2 regions of the Paenibacillus sp. OK060 genome follow, and region 2 is predicted to be linked to the other one. Evidence: riboswitches for the same ligand, from Rfam matches in the RefSeq annotation. Region 2 holds a riboswitch; the other holds the start of a gene.
What was found. Region 2 has a riboswitch for glycine ahead of gcvT (glycine cleavage system aminomethyltransferase GcvT). Riboswitches for the same ligand answer to the same signal wherever they lie in the genome.
Positions count from the first base shown of each region.

Region 1: another riboswitch for glycine. It lies ahead of sdaAB (L-serine ammonia-lyase, iron-sulfur-dependent subunit beta); the one in region 2 lies ahead of gcvT (glycine cleavage system aminomethyltransferase GcvT).

Region 1 is NZ_FNFR01000006.1:240,508-251,288, reverse strand. It holds gene BLS14_RS22645 (phosphotransferase enzyme family protein) at 1-450, shown strand, start outside; gene BLS14_RS22640 (MFS transporter) at 480-1,757, shown strand; glycine riboswitch at 2,095-2,218, shown strand; gene sdaAB (L-serine ammonia-lyase, iron-sulfur-dependent subunit beta) at 2,478-3,167, shown strand; gene sdaAA (L-serine ammonia-lyase, iron-sulfur-dependent, subunit alpha) at 3,157-4,101, shown strand; gene BLS14_RS22625 (YhgE/Pip domain-containing protein) at 4,358-5,575, shown strand; gene BLS14_RS22620 (PadR family transcriptional regulator) at 5,684-6,196, shown strand; gene BLS14_RS22615 (alpha-glycosidase) at 6,345-8,099, opposite strand; gene BLS14_RS22610 (response regulator transcription factor) at 8,379-9,062, shown strand; gene BLS14_RS22605 (HAMP domain-containing sensor histidine kinase) at 9,059-10,624, shown strand; gene BLS14_RS22600 (ABC transporter ATP-binding protein) at 10,686-10,781, shown strand, end outside.
Region 2 is NZ_FNFR01000005.1:556,566-567,346, reverse strand. It holds gene BLS14_RS21125 (alpha/beta hydrolase family protein) at 51-1,142, shown strand; gene BLS14_RS21120 (ABC transporter substrate-binding protein) at 1,169-2,149, shown strand; gene BLS14_RS21115 (hypothetical protein) at 2,149-2,928, shown strand; gene gcvPB (aminomethyl-transferring glycine dehydrogenase subunit GcvPB) at 3,073-4,560, opposite strand; gene gcvPA (aminomethyl-transferring glycine dehydrogenase subunit GcvPA) at 4,656-6,011, opposite strand; gene gcvT (glycine cleavage system aminomethyltransferase GcvT) at 6,008-7,144, opposite strand; glycine riboswitch at 7,445-7,567, opposite strand; gene gcvH (glycine cleavage system protein GcvH) at 7,916-8,305, shown strand; gene BLS14_RS21090 (PTS mannitol transporter subunit IIBC) at 8,870-10,336, shown strand; gene BLS14_RS21085 (BglG family transcription antiterminator) at 10,336-10,781, shown strand, end outside.

The DNA of each region.
Region 1 (10,781 bases), on a different contig from region 2:
ACTCCTGAAGATTTCGATCTGATTCGTGAGACGTTTGAGAACATTAACGGGCAACTCGAAACGTATCCGCAGAATGCCGAGACATGGGGAGTGATACACGGAGATATTACCCGCGGTAATCTGCTAGTGACGGATCAGGGTATATCTATGATTGATTTTTGTTTATACGGTTATGGCTACTATCTCTTTGATGCCGGAGGTGCGGCTACGATTTTCAATCGGGAGGAACGGGATGTCTTCCTATCGGGATATACGGAGCAGACAGGACCACTGACGAAGCGTGATATTCGGTTAATGGAAGGATTCATGCTGATCTTTACGTTCGGCTATTTTGCATTTCAGATGGAGAATGAGTCCAGGTACGAATGGATGAAAGAGCGGATGCCTCTTATATGCAGCAAATTTTGTAGACCATATCTGCAGAACGAGAGTATTTTCTATGAGTTATAATTTGTGATTTCTAGTGGGTGGGTAGCGCTATGAAGAACATTCGTGCAAAGAGAGTTGCATCGAAGGGGCAGTCTGGTGGCTGGAAGCATGCCGGATTGCTACTTAGCGGAGTGGGCATATCCAATCTGGGTGATTTCATATATATTGTGGCGATCAACCTGATGGTATTGAATATGACACAGTCTCCAGCGGCAGTCGCAGGGTTGTGGATTATCTCGCCGATTGCTTCGGTGTGCACTAAGTTTTGGTCAGGCAGCCTGATTGATCGTTATGATCAGCGACAGCTGATGATTGGTGCTGATATGCTACGGGCATTGTTGGTGGCGGCGCTCCCACTGATGTCCAGCCTATGGATGATGTACGCAGTGATGTTTCTGATCAGCATGTCTTCATCTATATTTGTCCCTTCCTCTCAGGTATACATTACCCGATTGGTACCTGCTGAACGGCGCAAGCGCTTCAATTCCCTACAAGCCCTGATCAGCTCAGGGGCATTCATTACCGGCCCAGCAGTTGCAGGAGTGATGCTAATTTATTTATCTCCGGCGGCAGCCATTTATGCCAATGCGGTTTCCTTTGCTGCTTCTGCGTTGATTCTAATGTTTCTTCCCAAATTGGGCATTGGAGAACAGAATATAGGGACGGGAAGCAGACTGACACCTCGGATGATTGCCCAGGATTGGAGAGCTGTACTGAGCTTCAGCCGAAAGTCGGGCTACGTGGTCGGTATATATGCCCTGTTCCAGATTATTCTGGTGGTCGGTATGTCGCTGGATGCTCAGGAAGTGGTGTTTATCCGTCAGGTGATGAACCTGCCTGAATCACAGTACGGAGCATTAATGAGTATCACCGGTATCGGTTATTTGGCAGGTTCCATGCTGGTTTGGATGTTCGCCAAACATTTGCCGATCCGTCACATGATGGGTGGCGGTGTACTTCTGGTCGCGCTGGGTTATTTTCTGTTCTCCCGTTCATTCTCGTTTGAGCTGGCGGCGGTTGCCTTTATTCTGCTCGGTCTGTGCTCCGCACTGGCGAATACGGGCCTGGTTACCTTTTATCAAAATAATATCCCTGTCGATCTGATGGGGCGAATGAGCAGTGTACTTGGACTAGTGTTAAGTATGCTACAGGTGGCTTCCATTTTGATTGTAGGCGTAGTGGCAGAGCAGTTGTCACTTCGTATGGTATATACAGTTGTATCCGGGGTTATGCTGCTGGCTGCGTTGGGATTGTGGGTGACGAGTATGCTTCCTTCCCGAAGCAGGTATTACGATGAACCATCGAAGCCCAAGGCGATGGTGGGGTGACAGGCAGAAATACGGCAATTCTTGTACAGAATAAAGGTTGCCTGAATACCCGAACCGTTCTGTGGAACATAACATAAATAGTATTAAACACTGATAGTCACTAATAGAAAATGAACAATGTATACGCTTTCGAGATGAAACGCATTAACACATTCATGTGATGAAAGTTTACAGTTCGTTAATTTATTTAGTGTATAAAATGGAAAAAAGCAAATATTCACAAAGAAATCGTTAAGTTTGTTGACACTGATCTTCCGGTCGATTAATCTTAATGAGAAAGTATTAAAAACTTCAATTATCGTTCTGTTACAAGATCAGAATGGTTCCATACAGCGAATGATAGCGAGCGGGAGAGACCTGGGCATGTCGAGTAAAATGGCAGCTGTCGGGCACCGAAGGAGCAAGCTGCTACGCACCCGGCGCAGTGGTTAATCTCTCAGGTAAATGTACCATCGTTGGACGCAACTCTGGAGAGTGCGCGAAACTGCGCCACCCAAGGGGTATATGGTCAAGCAGCACGGTGTGCAGGGTGACATCACCTGTGAATACAGGGATTGCATCGATCCGCCGCGCTGCTTATCATGAAACTCTCAGGTATCGAGGACAGAGAGAGGGCCTAGGGCCTTCTTCTGTCCTTTTTTGATGTCATCATTCAGTAATAAAGGAACATTATGGGTGTACGTCTGGATGAAAATGACGATTATAAATGGAGGGTTTGCGATGCGTTTTAAAGACGTTTTTTCAATTATTGGTCCGTCCATGACAGGTCCATCAAGTTCACATACGGCTGGAGCGGCAAGATTGGGGCGAATTGCCCGTCAGTGGCTGGGGTGCACGCCTGAACGCGCTCGATTAACACTGTATGGCTCGTTCGCCGATACGTATCAGGGGCATGGTACGGATCTTGCGTTAATCGGTGGCCTGCTTGATTATGTGACTGATGATCCACGTATACCGGATGCAGAACAATATGCAGAGGAAGCGGGTATGGAGGTAGAGTTTTTCACAAGCGGCCTGCCTGCTCCTCACCCGAATACGGTCAAAATTGAACTGTGGCATGGAGCCCGCCAATGCTCACTAATCGGTGCTTCCATCGGCGGTGGTAGTGTATCAGTGCATGCATTGAATGATTTTCGTGTACAGATCAGCGGAGAGTTCCCCACACTTGTACTGCGCCATTCGGACAAAGCAGGGGTGCTCGCTTCCGTAACCTCGACCATCAGTTCGTCCGGGGTGAACATCGGGTACATGCAAGTGGATCGGAAAGCCCGGGATGGTGAAGCATTAACAGCGATGGAGATGGATGGTGTGCCGAATCCTGAGATGCTGAACCGTCTGCGGTCACTGGATCATATGCTGGACATTCGCGTGATTGATTTAAAGAGAGGGGTCGAGCCTGATGCGGTTTAAACATCTACATGAACTGAATACCATCTGTACAGCAGAATCCAAAACCATTGCCGAGCTGATGATCGAAGAGCAGGTTCAGGAGACGAATATCCCGGAAGCGGATGTTGTACAGCAGATGTCGGATTACTATCAGGTGATGAAGGAAGCTGTACACAAAGGGCTGACAGAAGATACGACATCACGCAGCGGTTTGACTGGCGGAGACGGCAAAAAAATGGCTGAGTACATTCGTAAAGGTGAGACTTGTTCTGGAGATGCTTCTGCACTGGCCATGGCGTATGCCCTTTGTGTATCGGAAGTGAATGCCTCCATGGGCCGGATCGTAGCGACACCGACAGCCGGTTCTTGCGGCATCATTCCGGGTGTGTTTATAAGCTCCCAAGAGCGTTTTGGCTGGAGTGACGAGCATCTGGTGAACGGTCTGTTCTGTGCGGGAGCGATTGGTTATGTCATTGCCAACAATTCATTTATCTCCGGTGCCGAGGGTGGCTGTCAGGCTGAAGTGGGTTCTGCCATCGGTATGGCCGCTGGAGCCATGGTGGAGCTGCGTGGAGGGACGCCGGAGCAAGTGGTTCATGCGGTTGGCCTCGCGTTAAAAAATACATTAGGCCTTATCTGCGATCCCGTCGCAGGCCTCGTGGAAATTCCGTGCATCGTGCGTAACGGACTGGGTGCCGTAACTGCGTTGGCTGCGGCCGACATGGCGCTGGCCGGGGTACGAAGTGCCATTCCTTCTGACGAAGTCATTGATGTCATGCTGGAAGTGGGCAGTGCGATGCCGAGCAGGCACCGTGAAACGGCCCAAGGTGGGCTTGCCCAAACACCGACAGGACGGAAAATGATGGAGAAGCTTGCTAAACCAAAGGCGAAGCGTGCGGAGCCTGAGATTGAAGCTGAGTCTCCTGCTGAAAATGAACCAGAAGCCAAGGCATAACATGCATGAACGTACATGAACTGAATTTAATTCGTGGAGCTTGATCATTAACGGTAATGATCTGCTACCATTATGATAAAAAAGCCGATACGAATTCTTCCTGGTGAAGAAGCGTATTGGCTTTTTTGTTGTTCCAACAAAGAAAAATAAAAAGGTATTGACGTTTATATATCGTTTAGATATATTATTTATTGTCATATATCAACACGATATATAAGATCGAGAATAAGTTATACAAATTAAGGAGATGGATAACATGAAAAGTGTTTTTCAAACGAGTCTTCTGTTTTTGAAAAATGGAGCTACAGTAGTCGGGTTAATTACAGCCGTACTGTTCCAGGTTTTTTTTAATACCATTTGGCTTAGTGGATATGATCAGGTAAATGCACGGATGAATCAGCTTGCTGTGACCATCGTAAATGAAGATGGGTCTGCGGCTGAGCCTGTGGCAAAGTCTCTTGCAGAGGGGCTTCATTTCGCGATTAAACCTTCGGCAACTATGGAAGAAGCCAGACAGATGTTAACGGACCGGGATGTATACATGATTATCGAGATTCCATCCGGTTTCATGCAGCAGGCGGGAGACTTGTCGGGCCCGGTGGCAGTGAAGTATGTAATGAATGAATCCAACGTGGCTACCGTAAAAAGTGTGATGCAGACCGTGTCCGCACAAGTTACAGCGACGTTGAACCGTGAAGTACAGCAAAATAGCATTCGGGGAGTGCTGAATCAATCAGGTATGGCTGACGATCAGGCGAATGCGATGGCAGCGGGGTTATCTTCCCGTGTGGAGGCAGAAGTGGAACGGCTGAATCCAGTTCATAACTTTGCTTTTTCCATGGTACCAATGTTGATTGTGACGGCTACCTTTACAGGTGCAATGCTTCTTGGCATGAATCTGCAAAAGGTTTCTGGTGAACTCAGTAGCAGGGCAGGAAAATGGGAACGCTTTTGGGCGCGCAATATCATCAATGTTGGTGCTGCATTTATCGTATCGCTCGTTGGAGCAGGGATGATGCATGTTATGGGTGTATCATCAGCAGATGGATGGTGGATGTTATGGCTATTTCAGTTGTTGATTACTTTATCTTTTCTATTCGTGGCGCAATTGAGCTTGCTGCTGCTTGGAAATGCTGGAGCATGGTTAAACAGTGCCTTGTTGCCTCTGCTGATGTTGTCATCAGGCGCAACCATTCCGCGCGATGTCATGCCTGACTTCTATCAACAGATCGGTCATTATCTGCCGGCAACCTACGCGGTGGAGGGTATGATGAATCTGGTACTTGGCGGAGATGGGATTAGTCATGATGTTCTGCTTCTGGTAGTGATTGGAGCGGCGACGTTGGTTTTGGGAGCGGTGTGCACATGGATCAAACGCTCAGGTCCTGCACAATCCAGCATACCGTTGGAGTCCAAGACTGCTGCGACACCTGTCGCTCTGACTGGAAACCTGCCTTCACCTGATCGTGGATAACGATATACTCCTTTTGCCGGATAAGCCAATCCGTGAATGTCTGATGATGTTGAACGTATAAGGGAGGATGTGATACGTTAAGAGCAATTGGAAAGGAGCGGTACACCGATGAACACGCAGCATGTCATCCTCGGAATACTGCACAATCAGCCATGTTCCGGATATGAGATCAAGCAGTACTTTGAACAATATTTTTCATTTTTCTTCGATGCCAGCTTTGGCACCATTTATCCCACACTTGCGAAGATGGAAAAGTCAGGGTTGTTAACCAAGGAATCCGTTAGACAAGAAGGGAAACCTGACAAAAATGTGTATACCTTAACACCGGAAGGGTCTGCGGAGTTTAATACCTATTTGATGAGTCCACTGGAAGCAGAGGTGTTCCGTTCTGATTTTCTGATGCGTCTGTATTTCGGAGAGCTGGCGGATGAAGATACTGTCGCAGGGTGGGTCCGGTCGGAGCTGAATCGTAAAGAGTTGCTGTATGCCGAGCTGCAGCGCCAGATGAAGCAATTTGGCGAACAGATCTCACCTGCACAGCGTTTGTGTATGCAAGTGGGGCTTGTGCAATATGAGGCTACCATCCGATTGCTCAAGGAACAGCTGACCGCGCCTCTGTAGCTTTCTATAGTATCCGTGTCACTAAATCAATTGACGATCCATCCATAACGCAGAAAAGCGCTCTACAGATCAGTAACAGGTCTGTGAGCGCTTATCCGGCGTTGCTTGCAATGCGTTGGAATTGCAAGGATACAACAATATGAAGAAGTTACGCGATATCTGTACTTAGTACAGCATATCCATATGCGGGCAGCTCAACGGCCAGAATTCCCTCTTCCTTGGCTGTACGATAATTCTCGCCAAATAACTCCGTCCATTCCCCGGCACCCGCTTCGAGCTCCACGATAGCTGTTTCTTCCGAACGATTGAAAAGGATCAGAATGCGCTCCTCCTCATCCTGTCGTTCCAACACAAGCTGGCTTCCGCCTTCACGGGCCTGCAGGAATCGAATGCTGCCTTCTGCACGCAGGGCAGGATGGGCATGGCGAAGTGCGATTAGCTTCTGATAAAAGGTGAACAGCTCGCGATCCTGCTTCGTCTCATCCCACTCCATACATTTCCGACAGCCGGGATCATGATCGCCGTCCAGCCCAATCTCATCCCCGTAATAGATGCACGGGGCACCCATATAGCTGAATTGGAACAACGCGGCCAGTTTCATCTTCCGCTGGTCACCCTCACATAAGGTGAGCAGCCGTGGTGTATCGTGGCTATCAAGCAGATTGAACGCCACTTCGCTGGCTTGCAGCGCATAGCGGGATAGTTGTCGACCGATCGAGTTCGCGAACTGTTCGGCGTGCATGGCATCTTTTACAAAAAAACGATTTACGGCTTCCGTAAATGGATAGTTCATCGAGGCATCGAACTGATCACCTTGTAGCCAGGAGGAGGACTCATTCCATACCTCACCCAGGATATAGGCATCCGGATTCGCAGCTTTCACTACACGGCGGAAGTCGCGCCAGAACGCATTATCCACTTCATCCGCGACATCCAGCCGCCAGCCGTCGGTGCCCACTTCCTTGATCCAGTATTCGGCGACCTCCAGCAAATACGCCTTCACCTCGGGATTTTCCGTGTTAAGCTTCGGCATGTGGGCTTCGAATCCGAATGTTTCATACGTAGGAATGCCATCCTTCACGTCCAGCGGGAATTCATGCACATGGAACCAGTCCTTATATTTGGACTTCTCCCCGTTCTTCTGCACATCCACAAACGGCGCAAAAGTCTTCCCAGAATGATTGAACACCGCATCCAATAGCACCCGGATTCCGCGTGCATGGCACAGCTCAACAAGCCGTTTGGCTGTATCTGCATCACCAAAATGCCGATCTACTCGCAAATAATCTTCGGTATCGTATTTGTGATTGGTCGTTGCCTCGAAGATTGGTGTGAAATAAATGGCGTTAATGCCCAACTCTTCAAGGTAATCCAGATGGTCGATGACGCCCTGGAGATCACCGCCGAAGAAGTTAAACGGGGTCGGCTCACCACCCCAGGGTTCCACTTTTTCTGGATCAAGGTCGGGGTTGCCATTTGCGAATCGTTCAGGGAAGATCTGATAGAAGATCGCATCCTTCACCCATGCAGGCGGTGTAAATACAGCTCCGAGATGGATGTACGGAAACTGGAACATGTGACCAGGATCGTCGGGTTCATGCGTTTGGAAATCCGTTTCGGTCATCCAGATCTGTTCTGTGCCGCTTTTCAGCAGGAAGGAATACTTCAGTCGATGATACGGAGGCTTTACTTGCCCCTCATAATAATCGAACATGGAATCGGATGTATATTTGGTTAAAGGAACCAGCTCTTTGGTGCGATCCCAGGCGTATTTGTCCCCAGTCAGGGCATGTACCTCGGTGAGATCATTCTTTTTGGCACGCAGACGCACACGAATGGTATCCTTATCGTAGGCATAGGCCCAGTTCCGTTTTGGTTGATGATAGATGGCTTCCAGCAGCATGTTGAATCTCCTCCCGTCGTATACACACGTAGTATGTGAGCAAGTAGCTGCATTCGATGCAAATTAATCTCGGGATGAATGCCACATGCTTATGTTGTTGAATCAACCTCTCAATCTCTGCATGAATTATGCGAAGCGGATGATTAAGGTATAATTTAAAATAAAAGGATATCCATGGTCGTGTGATCATCATTCGTACATTTTATATAAACAAGATACTTCATTATGTTTCAAATATATAATTAACCCAAAGGGTGCAGAAAGGAAACGAATACGCGCATGAAAACGAAACTGTTATACATTGAAGACGATACGGAAATTGCCACATGGGTTAGGGCCGACTTGGAGGAGCGTGGATATGAGGTGGTATGGCTCGGAAGTGGTGAAGGTGCGGCTGAAGCTGCCGGGGGCTGCTCGTTGGTTATTCTGGATGTCATGCTGCCGGGACTGGATGGATTTACGGTAGGACAGCGACTCAAAAAGGAACATCCTGAAGTGCCCATTGTCATGCTCTCGGCTAGAACGTCCATTGACGACAAGCTGCATGGGCTTGATTTTGCCGATGATTATGTAACCAAGCCATTCCATCCCGATGAACTTGCCGCACGGATTGAAGTCCAGCTTCGGAAGGCAGGGACAGCGATCTCGGCCGATACCGTGGTAAAACTGGACCACTTGTCCATCTACGAGAAGGATCACCGGATCGTGAATGAGGAGACAGAGGAAGAAATTATTTTATCGGGCAAACAGTTTCATATCTTCGCCTACCTGCTCAGGCATATGGGCATGATTCGAACCAAGGAACAGATCTACGAAGCCGTTTGGAACGAGCCTTATCTGGACGGGGACAAGACATTAATGGTACATATCCGGCATCTGCGCGAGAAGCTGGAGCGTGATCCGGCGAACCCAACCATCATTCAAACCGTTCGTGGTGTTGGGTATCGTGTGAAGAAGCCATGAGAAGAAAAGCGACGATGCGTGATCCATCCGATAGGAATAGGGGAGTGAAACGTAGTCTTCCAGGCAAACGGAAAATGCGTTTTGGACGGACCTTGATGTCCCGATATATTCTCCTGATCTTGGCAGCGGTTTTGTTTGTGCCGGTCGTTCTCCCCATTACATCCATTATCTATGTGGTGGTGGTGAACAATACAAATAAAGACAATACGGCACCTTATGGCGATAGCACGAAAATTAGCAACCTGTGGACCCGGGAATCCGAGAAGCTGGATGGGGCGACATCTGAAAAAATCAATCAACGTATGGAACAGCTGCATCGTAAATATCCCAAATCTTCGATGTACCGTGTGGACCAAAACGGTGAAACGGCATTTATTCTCGCTGGAGAGGACGTTGATGTATCGGAGTCCACCGTGGATGGAACAACAATGACGACATTGAAATGGACGTTGGATCATCCGAATACAGAGACCCGGATTCCTTCGATATGGAATGCAAACAGCTCCCTGGAATTTATGAAGGAAGCCTCCTATCGTGATCCGCTAACGGTTGTTTCTTTTGTGGGTGGAGATAGTGAAGACAAGGGACAAGGGTTTATGGTGATTGAGGTTCCAAGGTATCTTTTGCAAAAGCCACAGAACAACTGGCCTATGGAACTTTTGTATTTGGGTGGATTGATGATGATCATCTTCCTGTTATTTATCATCATGTCGATCCTGTTCTTTGCGCGAATTCGCAAGCGGCTCATCCGGCTCCAGACGGCGATGATCACTCCGGGCAAGGAAGGCATTCCCCTTCCTGTGGAGATTCGCAGATCGGATGAGATTGGACATCTGGAGGAATCGTTCAACGAAATGGTGCATCAGTTGACAGACAGCCGTCACCGGGAGCGGGAGGAAGAGCAGCTTCGCAAACGTCTTGTCGCGGGATTGTCGCATGATCTGCGTACACCGCTGACCGTCATCCGTGGACATATGCATTCCCTTCACAAAGAACCACTAAGCACGGCTGCGGATACTTCATTGCGTCGTATGGAAGCCAAGATGGATGATTTGAGCGGATTGATCGATAACATGTTATCGTACAACCTGCTCACCAGCGGAAAATATACATTGAAGCTGGAACAGAAGGACGTCCTGCGAATCGTCAGAGAAACGGCAGCGGCCTGGTATCCCGTTTGGGAGAAAGAGCAGTTTGAGATTGATATCGATCTGCCGGAAGAACCGTTGTTCTGGCAGGTGGATGAGCAGGGATTACGTCGTGTTCTCGATAACCTGTTTCAGAATGTCATCCGTCATGCAGCGAGTGGAAAATATATTGGCATATCGACAGAACAGATCCATGGGGAGAAGGCTCTTGTTATTCAGGATAGGGGCCCAGGATTGCAGGAAGATTCGGATACCAAGGGAACAGGTCTGGGGTTATCCATCGTGGATCTGCTGATTCGTGAGATGGGGCTGCGGAAGAGGGTAGACAGCTCTGAGAATGGATTGCGGGTGTGCCTCTATAGCGGCGGAGGAGCTGGGAAATCAAGGCCGTACCTTTTTTTAAACAAAACTTAAACTTCAACCGACTTCAGCTTTAACCTTGGAAGGTTACGATGATATCCGAGGTGATTAAACAGTGACTGATAACATTATTCAAACCGCTAACTTATGGAAAACATACCGGGACCGTGCGGCGGTCCGTGAACTTGATCTGCATATTAAAAAGGGAGAC
Region 2 (10,781 bases):
CGGTTTCCGAAGATCAACATACCGGCGTACATGCTTGCTTCTATGAGGGTGTGTCATATAAAGGTCGTGCTACTCGCATATTTGGCTACTACGGCATCCCGCGTCCGGTCTCTCCTAACGAGGAAGTTCCCGCGGTAATTTTGGTTCACGGTGGTGCGGGAACAGCTTTTAGCAGTTGGGTGAAAGAATGGATGGCACGAGGGTATGCTGCGATAGCCATGGATCTGGAAGGGCATGTTCCATTCGGGGATGAGGAGCACACCGAACGGATGGAATGGCCTTCACATTCATGGAGTGGTCCTGAGAAACAGGGTGTATTTGCAGATTACGAACAGCCTGTTGAAGATCAATGGATGTATCATGCCGTAGCCGCTGTAATATTGGCTCATTCATTGCTCCGCTCTTTTCCGGGTGTAGACAAGCAGAGCATAGGTATAACAGGAATTTCATGGGGAGGCATCATCACAAGTTTGGTTGCGGGGTTAGACACCAGGCTTTCTTTTGCCATGCCCGTTTATGGCTGTGGGTATTTGCATGAACCGGGTTCCTATTATGGGCTTAGCTTTGCATCGATGCCGGAGGCAGAGGCAGAACGTGTTCGTCTATTATGGGATCCATCCACATATCTGTCGGAAAGCAGCTTGCCGATGTTATGGCTTAACGGTAGTAATGATACCCATTTTCCGTTGACCATATTTAACAAGTCTTTTGAGCAGCATCTGGAGTGCCATCCGAACAACAAAAGCAGACTAAGCCTTCATCCGGGTCTTGGACATTCTTATAAGGAGGCATGGGCATGCGAGGGGGTCTTCGCTTTTGCAGACAGTATCGTTAAAGCGAAACCTGCGCTTATTGAAATATGTGAGGAGAAGCACGAGGACGGTTGGTTTGTCGTTCGGTATGATTCATGCCTTCCTGTCCTGGAGGCCAATCTTTATTGGTGCGTGGATGATCGCAATTGGAGAACCGCAAGATGGGAGTCCATCCCTGCTTCGTTGGATACAACGAACTGCAAAGCGCTCATACGTCTTCCACAGCATGGAAGTTCGTTTTTTATGAATCTAAGAAATGAAAAGGGCTGGATCACAAGCACACGTGTAATGAGAAATGAGAGAACGGCAGAAGACAAAATAACAGAATAACGAATGAATAAGGGGATCTGTAGAAAATGAAACAACGAAATCAACGCTACTTCACGTTAACAGCAGTTTTGCTTGCGGTGCTATTATTGATTGTGGCCTGTGGCAACAAAGAGAAGTCAGGTTCGTCTGAGGCAGAACCGACGAAACAGGAACAAGCGGCTTCGGAAGAGTCCCAAGATGCCACGTTTACATTTAAGGATACAAATGGTGAGCAGACATTACCACAAAAGCCAGAAAATATCGCTTCCACAGTGACATATTTGACGGATCACCTGATTGCACTTGGCATGACGCCACAAGCTACAGTAAAATCACAGAACGAAGATTTTCCGTTATATTTGAAGCCATTCTTGAATGATGTGGCTATCATCGGTGATCAAGGTAAGGTCAGTGTAGAGAAAATGCTCTCTCTTGGACCAGATCTGATTGTGACGGATACGAACAGCAAAGAGCAATACGAGAATTATGCCAAAATTGCTCCAACGGCCATGCTTGAGAATGGATATGTGGCACCTGATTGGCAGACGGCATTTCGAGCTACCGCGGCGGCCTTTGGTCTGAACGAAAAGGCAGAAGAAGTGATAAAAACCTATGAAACGCATAAAGCTGAGGCGATCCAAAAAGTTCACGCCAAAGCAGAGGGTAAGACACTCATGGTATTGCGGATAAGAAATGATATTCGGTATTACGGAGACATGGACTACAAATGGCTTTATGATGATTTCGGTTTCTCCAGACCGGCTGTTTTCCCCGTGACAAGCGCTGAAAGTCGCTATGAAGTATTGTCTAATGAAAAGTTGCCAGAAATCGATCCGGATTACATTATCCTTATCAATGATAATGAAGAGATCTATAACAATCTGCAGACCTTGGGGATTTGGAAAAACATGAAGGCTGTTAAAAATAATCAGGTATTCCAGGTGGCTTCAGATTCGTGGTTTGGCGGGTATGGACCCAATGCGGCTACTTCCATGCTGGATGACCTGAATCGTTTGTTCGGCGAATGATGAATGACCGGATTCGTGAGGAACTGGGGAAGCACTTTAATCTTGTACAGGAACTGAATGGTGTACCCGTGGCATCGCTATGTGGAGAATCTATTGTTGATCCGGAGGCAATGAGAAGCTTTTTGTCCGCCTATCAACAGTTAATCGAGGGACAGGATCTAACGGTTGCCGCAGCCTATTTCACCAGTTGGTTCGGGGATGTGGCAGCTGCGCTGCAATATACCGTATCCGTCCATGATTCAGCTCCGAATTTTTCGCTAGCCAATCTGAGTATACATTTGATGAAGGAAACCGGGTATACACGAATTGCTTTTCAACTTGAGAACATGGATGTCACTCTCGCTCCGAAGGATTCGGAGGAAAGAACGGTCTGGCTTGAAGCAGAATTAAGACGTTTTTACAGTCAGACTGCACGTCCCCTCATGGAGTGTTTGTCCAAAGCTTCTGGGTTGCATGTCAGCATGTTGTGGGGGCAGTTGCCAACGGCTCTGCAAAACTACAGGGAGAATATTCATAATACGTATCAAGACGATGAAGCTCTCTTGCGTCAGTTTGCCGCTGATGAACTGGTGCTGCAAAATGGTCTGGAAGCTGATGTATTTGGTCTGGCCAAGAATCCGCTTCGTGTCAGGGTTCGGATGATTGATCATCCGCTGGAGCCTACGAAGAGACTTGCGATCAAAAACGTCTGTTGCTTGCAATATTTACGACAAGGTCGCTCCTATTGTTACACCTGTCCGCGATTGGGCAAGAAGGAACGGGCCAATTGGAAGCCCTAGACCGGAGAAGATAAAATAAAGCTGACAGGTTAATAAGCAATAAAGAAAACAGCCGCGCAGAAAGCAAAATGCGGCTGTTTTTGGCATTTATTAATGATTATCAACGACTGAATATGTTTTCATTAGTTTATTAGAGGTTAGCTTTTAACTGCAAGCACAGTTCAGTACAGGTTTACGGGCTGCTGTTGTTTCATCCAGACGGGTAACCGGTGTGCCGTAAGGGGCATTGAGTACCAGTTCAGGCGTTTCTTCTGCTTCCTTGGCAATGCGAATCATCGTATCGACAAACCCATCAAGGGTTTCTTTGCTCTCGGTTTCGGTTGGTTCGATCATGATGCACTCCTCGACGTTCAGCGGGAAGTACACGGTTGGCGGGTGATACCCAAAATCAAGCAATCGTTTGGCAACATCCAGTGTACGTACACCATACTGTTTCAACCCCCGGCCAGACATAACGAATTCATGTTTGCACACGCCTGGATACGGAATCTCGTAGTAAGGTGCGAGACGGGCCATCATGTAGTTGGCGTTGAGCACCGCACATTCAGATACCCGGCGTAAGCCTTCAGGTCCATAAGTACGAATGTAGGCATAGGCGCGGACCAGAATACCGAAGTTACCATAGTAAGCTTTGACCCGGCCAATGGATTGATCACCTTCGCGATCCAATGCATATATACCCTCATCATTTTTGATGACCATCGGTTTCGGCAGAAATGGAATCAAGCGGCTCTTCACACCAACCGGGCCGGCACCAGGTCCACCTCCGCCGTGCGGAGTACTCATCGTTTTATGCAAGTTCAGATGCACCACGTCGAAGCCCATATCGCCAGGTCGGGTGATGCCCATAATGGCATTGGAGTTGGCTCCATCGTAGTACAGCAAGCCACCTGCCTGATGCACAATGGAGGCAATCTCCTGAATGTCTTTTTCAAAGAGTCCGAGTGTATTCGGGTTAGTCAGCATGAGCGCTGCGGTGTCCGAACCAACAGCTGCGCGAAGTGCGTCAAGATCTACCAGACCGTCTGCGCGGGAAGGAATCGTTACCGTTTCGAAACCTGCTACGGTTGCACTTGCCGGGTTGGTCCCATGAGAAGAATCGGGTACGATGACTTTCGTACGCCGTTCACCACGACCTTCGTGGTAAGCACGGATCATCATGAGCCCGGTCCATTCGCCATGTGCACCAGCGGCCGGTTGCAGCGTAACGGCGTCCATCCCGGTAAGTCCGGCAAGGTCATTTTGCAACGTGTAGAGCAGTTCAAGTGCACCTTGAATGCTGGATTCATGCTGATATGGATGAATTTTGGCGAACCCGTTGTAACGGGCCACATCCTCATTAATCTTCGGATTATATTTCATCGTACAAGAGCCCAGCGGATAGAATCCGTTATCTATCCCGAAATTACGACGAGACAGGGCAGTGTAATGGCGAATGACGTCAACTTCAAAAACCTCAGGCAATGCTGCTGCTTCCGACCGAAGCATTTCCCGGGGAATCAGGGAATCCACAGCTTGACGGGGAACGTCGCATTCGGGCAACGAATAAGCGACCCGACCCGGACTGCTGAGTTCAAAAATCAACGATTGCTCCGGTGCTGGAGAGGCAGCCTGGTTAGTGTCTGTTGTGATAGTTTCAGGTTGGCCCGAAGTGGAGATAGAGGTTACCGTTTCCGATTGTCCTTGTGCTGATGTCGTCGTAGTTGTCTTTGTTGTCGTTTCCTGAGTCACAGCGATCCCTCCAATACACGTGCGAATTCGTCGATCTCTTCCTTGCTGCGTCGTTCAGTAACTGCAATCAGCATATGTCCGGCGAGCTCGGGATAATCACGGCCAAGTTCATACCCGCCAATGAAACCTGCATCGAGCAATTTCAGTTGCAGTGGTTCCACATTTGTTCCTTCAGGCAGTTGGATAACAAACTCATTGAACGTAGGGGCGGTAAACGTAAGAGAGACGCCTGGAATTGCGGTAAACGTATTAAGGGCATAATGGCTCTTTTGCAAATTCAAATCAGCAACGTCGATCATGCCTTGTTTACCCATAATGGACATATATACAGAGGCGCTCAGCGCGAGCAACGCCTGGTTGGAACAGATGTTGGACGTCGCCTTTTCACGGCGGATATGCTGTTCCCGTGCTTGCAGCGTGAGTACAAAACCACGCTTGCCGTTGCGGTCCGTTGTCTGGCCTACAATTCGGCCAGGAATTCGGCGCATATGAGCCTGGGATACGGCGAAGTATCCGCATGTTGGGCCGCCGAGTGAAGCGGCGATGCCAAGGGGCTGCGCGTCGCCAACGACGATGTCAGCACCCAGCTTGCCTGGGGCTTCCAGCAGACCCAGCGATAGCGGGTTGGCGCTGACCACGAGCAGGCTCTTGTGCGCATGCGCAAGGTCTGCGGCCTGTTTTACATTTTCCACGGCGCCGAAGAAGTTCGGGCTTTGAATCATGACGGCTGCGGTGTCATCGGACACGGCGGCTTGCAGGGCATCCCAGTCTGTTACACCATTTTGATATCCAATCTCAACAATCTCCAGATTGAGGCCGTGAGCATAAGCTTGCAATACCTGACGGGATTCGGGGTGCACGGTACGTGACACAATCAGCTGTTTGCGGCGGGTTGCCGCTGCGGCCAGATTGCCTGCTTCCGCAAATGCAGTTGCACCATCGTACATGCTGGCATTGGCTACAGCCATGCCTGTCAACTCACAGATGTAGGATTGAAACTCGAAAATCGCCTGCAATTCTCCTTGGCTGATCTCGGGTTGATAGGGTGTATAGGCTGTATAGAACTCGGAACGGGAAATTACATGATTAATGACGGAGGGAACGTGGTGATCATAAATGCCTGCACCCAGGAAACTGGCGTGTGTCTCGAAGTTGGCATTCGCTGCCGCTTGCTTCGACATATGACGTGTCAGTGCGTATTCATCCAGTTTGGAGGAAACAGGCAGTTCGCCCTGATAGCGAATCTCCTGTGGAATGTCATGGAACAGATCCTCAATCGTTTCCACGCCGATGGTTGCCAGCATGGCACTCTGATCCTGCTCGGTCATGGGAATGTAGCGATGCTTGCTCATGCTTGATCAGCTCCTTGAGTAGGTGTCTTTGGCGCACGTGTCCGTTTATGAAAAGGGGTCTTCACGACCTCGGCTTTCAGTTTCTTGCCACGAATCTCAATCTCCAGCGGGGTACCCAGTGCAGCATATTTGCTGTCAATCAAGGCCAGACCCAGATTACGTTTTAACGTAGGCGACTGGGTGCCTGTGGTTACTTCACCAATCTGTACGCCTTCGGCGTAAATGGGATAATGAGGGCGAGGGATGCCGCGCTCCAGCACTTCGATGCCGACCAGCTTGCGGGCAGGCCCATCATTTTTTTGCTGCAACAGGGCTTCATGTCCGATAAACGGTCCTGCATTTAGCTTCACAAACATACCTACGCCAGCCTCCAGCGGTGAGATGGTTGCAGACAATTCCTGTCCATACAGGGGCAGCTTGGCTTCAAAGCGCAGCGTATCCCTGGCACCCAGTCCTGTCGGAACGAGTCCGTGACCTTCTCCCGCTTGCATCAATCCGTTCCAGACCTCAGCAGCTTGTTCCGCGGGAACGTAGAGCTCAAAGCCATCTTCACCCGTATATCCGGTGCGGGATAACAGCAATGAAACGCCACATACCTTCGCATTTGCCACAAAGCGGAAAGGCTCAATCGAAGACACATCAGTGTCTGTCACCGCTCTGAGAATATCCACTGCCAGCGGACCCTGCAGAGCAAGCAGCGCCGTTTGATCCGAATCATTGGTCATCGTTACGCCTGGCGTCATGTGCTGTTGCAGCCATGCCCAGTCCTTGTCGATGTTGGAGGCGTTAACCACCAGCATATAATGCTGGTCTTTCAGTTTATAGATCAGCAGATCATCGACCACGCCGCCATCCGGATAACACATTAACGTGTATTGGGCCTGACCGGGAACGAGTGTTGTTACATCATTAGTGGTCATGTGCTGTAAAAAAGCTTCTGCGTGTTCACCTTGTACGGTGAATTCACCCATGTGAGATACATCAAATAATCCGGCACGTTCTCGCACCGCTTCATGCTCTTTCTGAATTCCACTGAATTGTACCGGGAGCTCCCAGCCACCAAAATCAATGCATCGTACGCCTTCATATTGCTGATAGAGTGGAAAGAGTGGGGTTCTAAGCAAATCGGACATCCAATCACCTCGTCATGGGCCGTCAACCGGCCGAGTGTATAACCGTGGATCAATGAATCTGGCATCATATTTTATTATAAAAGTAAGGTAAGGACGCTATAGGCAGCGCCGCTCTATAACCTGTTTTCGTTTTTTTGGGAAAAAGGAAAAGGACAGGCCAAAGAATCGGCATGCCAGAAGCACGCTGTATTCTTAGGCTCTGTCCTTGGTACCTGAGAGTTACCCCGCCGCATGATGCAGCAGGTTTCCCCTTGGGTGATCATAACGCCCATACAGGCGATTAGATGCTCTCCAGAGTTGCGTCCCGTAAAAGTCCTTTTGCCTGAGAGATTCACCTCCGCTTGTCGGTGGCTTACTCCTTCGGCGTTACCGCATGTACACCCTGATTCGGGTGTCAAGGGTAATCTCTCCCTTTACATTCATCCGCGGGTATTGCATAGACCAATTAAACACATTTACTACTCTCATTAAAGCCTGAATCGTCTATTGATGTCAAGAACGATATCATAGATATGAACAAAAAATCCGAATGAAATTTTTAATTAACATTAAAATGTACGTCTATTTATAAAGAGTGCGCTTACTTTTCTAATATTCACCATTATATGTAGGGAGGGTCCATTTGAGTTACAGGCATATAAGGAAGAAAAACAAATAAATTGTGAGGTATCTTGACATTTGAATCGAAAATATCATACGCTATGTTCTGGGAAAAAGGTTAAGGTCAAAGAAACGCATGCACTCATTTAATGAAAAGCGAGGCGGATATCGATGAGCGAATTGAAAAGTGATTTCCTGTACAGTGAAGAGCACGAATGGGTGCAGACCGTAGGGGAGGATACCGTACGTATTGGCATTACCGAGTTCGCGCAGCATCAGCTGGGTGACATTGTGTTTGTAGAATTGCCTGACCTTGAATCGGATGTAAAAGCGGAAGACGGCATTGGAACGATTGAATCCGTCAAAACCGTCTCGGATTTGTTTTCTCCTGTCAGTGGAACGATTATTGCTGTGAATGATGCATTGCAGGATTCCCCGGAGCTGGTTAACAACTCCCCATATGAGGAAGGCTGGATGATCGAGATTCGTGTTGAGGGCGACCTCACAGCAGCACTTTCCACATTGATGAACGCGGATGCGTATCGTAAACATACGGAATAATATTAAGGTACAAATTTCCGCTAGATACGGAGTTTCAGCTTAATGGAAAGTTCGTTTAACGTATTAAAAATGAATCGATTGATTATAGATCCGGATGGTGATACAGCTCATTCGGAGAATACTTAGGCGCAATTGCCTCACCTGGGACAGGGTGAGGCAATTGCGCTTTTTTCGTTGTTAACAGACGAATGGGATGGAATGAATATCAATTAACGTGTTTCATCATTATTTCTAATTGAGATAGAAACAGCTCGTTCAAATAGAATAAATTTACAATTTCATTTGTCATTAAAATGGGGCATTTCGTGGGTATGATACATGAAAGGGAATAACAGGTTCCATTCCATATACAAGGTTCAAACATGGGACAATCCTTTAAATTTAAATCTTGTCATCAACGTTCATGACGGAAGTAGGTTTTCATTTCGTTGTAGAAGATACCGTTTTCATTTACGATATGGTTGTAAATTAAGATTTATTGAAGATTTGTACCTTTGTTCGTCTGGATCATCGTTGTCAAAATTCAGTGGAATTAAGGTTTAATATGTTGAGGAGGTTTTCAATATGAGTTCAGTGGACGCAAAGTCCGAAAAAAGCGGAGGAATACGGGTCGGCGTTCAGAAGTTTGGACGTTTCCTGAGTGGTATGGTTATGCCGAACATGGGTGCATTTATCGCCTGGGGTTTGATTACGGCATTGTTCATTCCAAAAGGATGGTTCCCTAACGCAGATTTTGCATTGCTGGTTGATCCAATGATCAAATATTTGCTGCCTTTGCTTATCGGTTACACAGGCGGTACCATGGTACACGGCCAACGTGGTGGTGTAGTCGGTGCAATAATGACCATCGGGGTTATTGTCGGCAGTGACATTCCAATGTTCCTTGGCGCTATGATTGCCGGACCATTGGGAGCTTGGGTCATTAAGAAATTTGACAAAGCTGTCGATGGCAAAATCAAATCAGGGTTTGAGATGCTGGTTAACAACTTCTCCGCTGGTATTATTGGTGGGATTTTGGCCCTTCTAGCCCTTAAAGGCATCGGGCCTTTCGTTGAAGCGATTAGCAAGGTGTTATCGGCTGGGGTAGAAGCTTTGATGAATGCTGGTCTTCTCCCGCTGGTCAACCTGATCATTGAGCCAGGAAAAGTATTATTCCTGAACAATGCGATCAACCATGGTATTCTGACACCGATTGGTACGGATCAAGCAAGAGAACTGGGGCAATCCGTATTATTCATGCTTGAATCCAACCCAGGACCTGGACTCGGCATTTTGCTGGCATACTGCTTCTTCGGTCGCGGATCAGCCAAATCTTCCGCTCCAGGTGCTGTAATCATTCATTTCTTTGGCGGGATTCACGAGATTTATTTCCCTTACATTCTGATGAGACCGATACTGATTCTGGCTGCGATGGCTGGTGGTGTGGCGGGTACATTGACCTTCATGCTGACAGGAGCTGGTTTGGTATCTGCACCGTCACCGGGAAGTATCATTGCCTACTCATTGTTAACGCCTAAGGGTGGATATCTTGGCATGTTTGCCGGGGTAGCCGTAGCTGCGGTCATCTCCTTCCTCGTGGCATCCATACTGCTCAAAACAGGTAAACAGAAGGATGACGAAGATCTGGATAGTGCTTCCAACCGCATGAAAGATATGAAAAATCAGGGCAAAACGGGCAACCTCACCGTTGATAAAGACAATCGTGAAGCTGACCGTGCAGCCGATATTGCTTCTTCGGCAGTAAAAACGGATATCAATAAAATTGTATTCTCCTGTGATGCAGGTATGGGTTCGAGTGCCATGGGTGCCTCGATTCTGCGGAAGAAAATGAAGGCAGCCGGTGTGGATGTCGCTGTAACCAACACGGCGATCAGTGAGATTCCACAAGATGCCGACATCGTCATCACACAGAAAACATTGACTGACCGGGCCAAATCCGTGGCTCCAAATGCAGAGCATATTTCCATCGATAACTTCCTGAAGAGTCCTGAATATGAGGCACTGGTGGAGCGCCTCAAATCCGACTCCTGATGAGTAATATTACAAGGAGACAGCGTGAGATCGTGGAGTTCCTGCTGGAGCATCCTCATGAGGTAACTGCTGGCGATATAGCTGTTGCGGTCAAAGTAAGCACTCGTACCGTACATCGAGAGTTGCAGATGATTGAACAATGGCTTGAGCCCCTTGGCATGAGATTGGAAAAAAAATCGGGAACCGGGGTTCGAATTGATCCCGGTTCCGATGATTTGGCCGTATTGCGTCAACAACTTGAACTTAACGAATATGTGGAGTTTACGCCCGAAGAGCGTAAACTCTTCATGCTTTGTATTTTGCTGGATGAATCCGAGCCTGTGAAGCTGCTTGCATTGGCCTCAGATCTGAAGGTAACCGTGTCTACGGCAAGCAATGATCTGGACGATCTGGAACCACGCATTCAGCTGGCTGGCTTGAAGCTGGTTCGCAGGCGTGGATATGG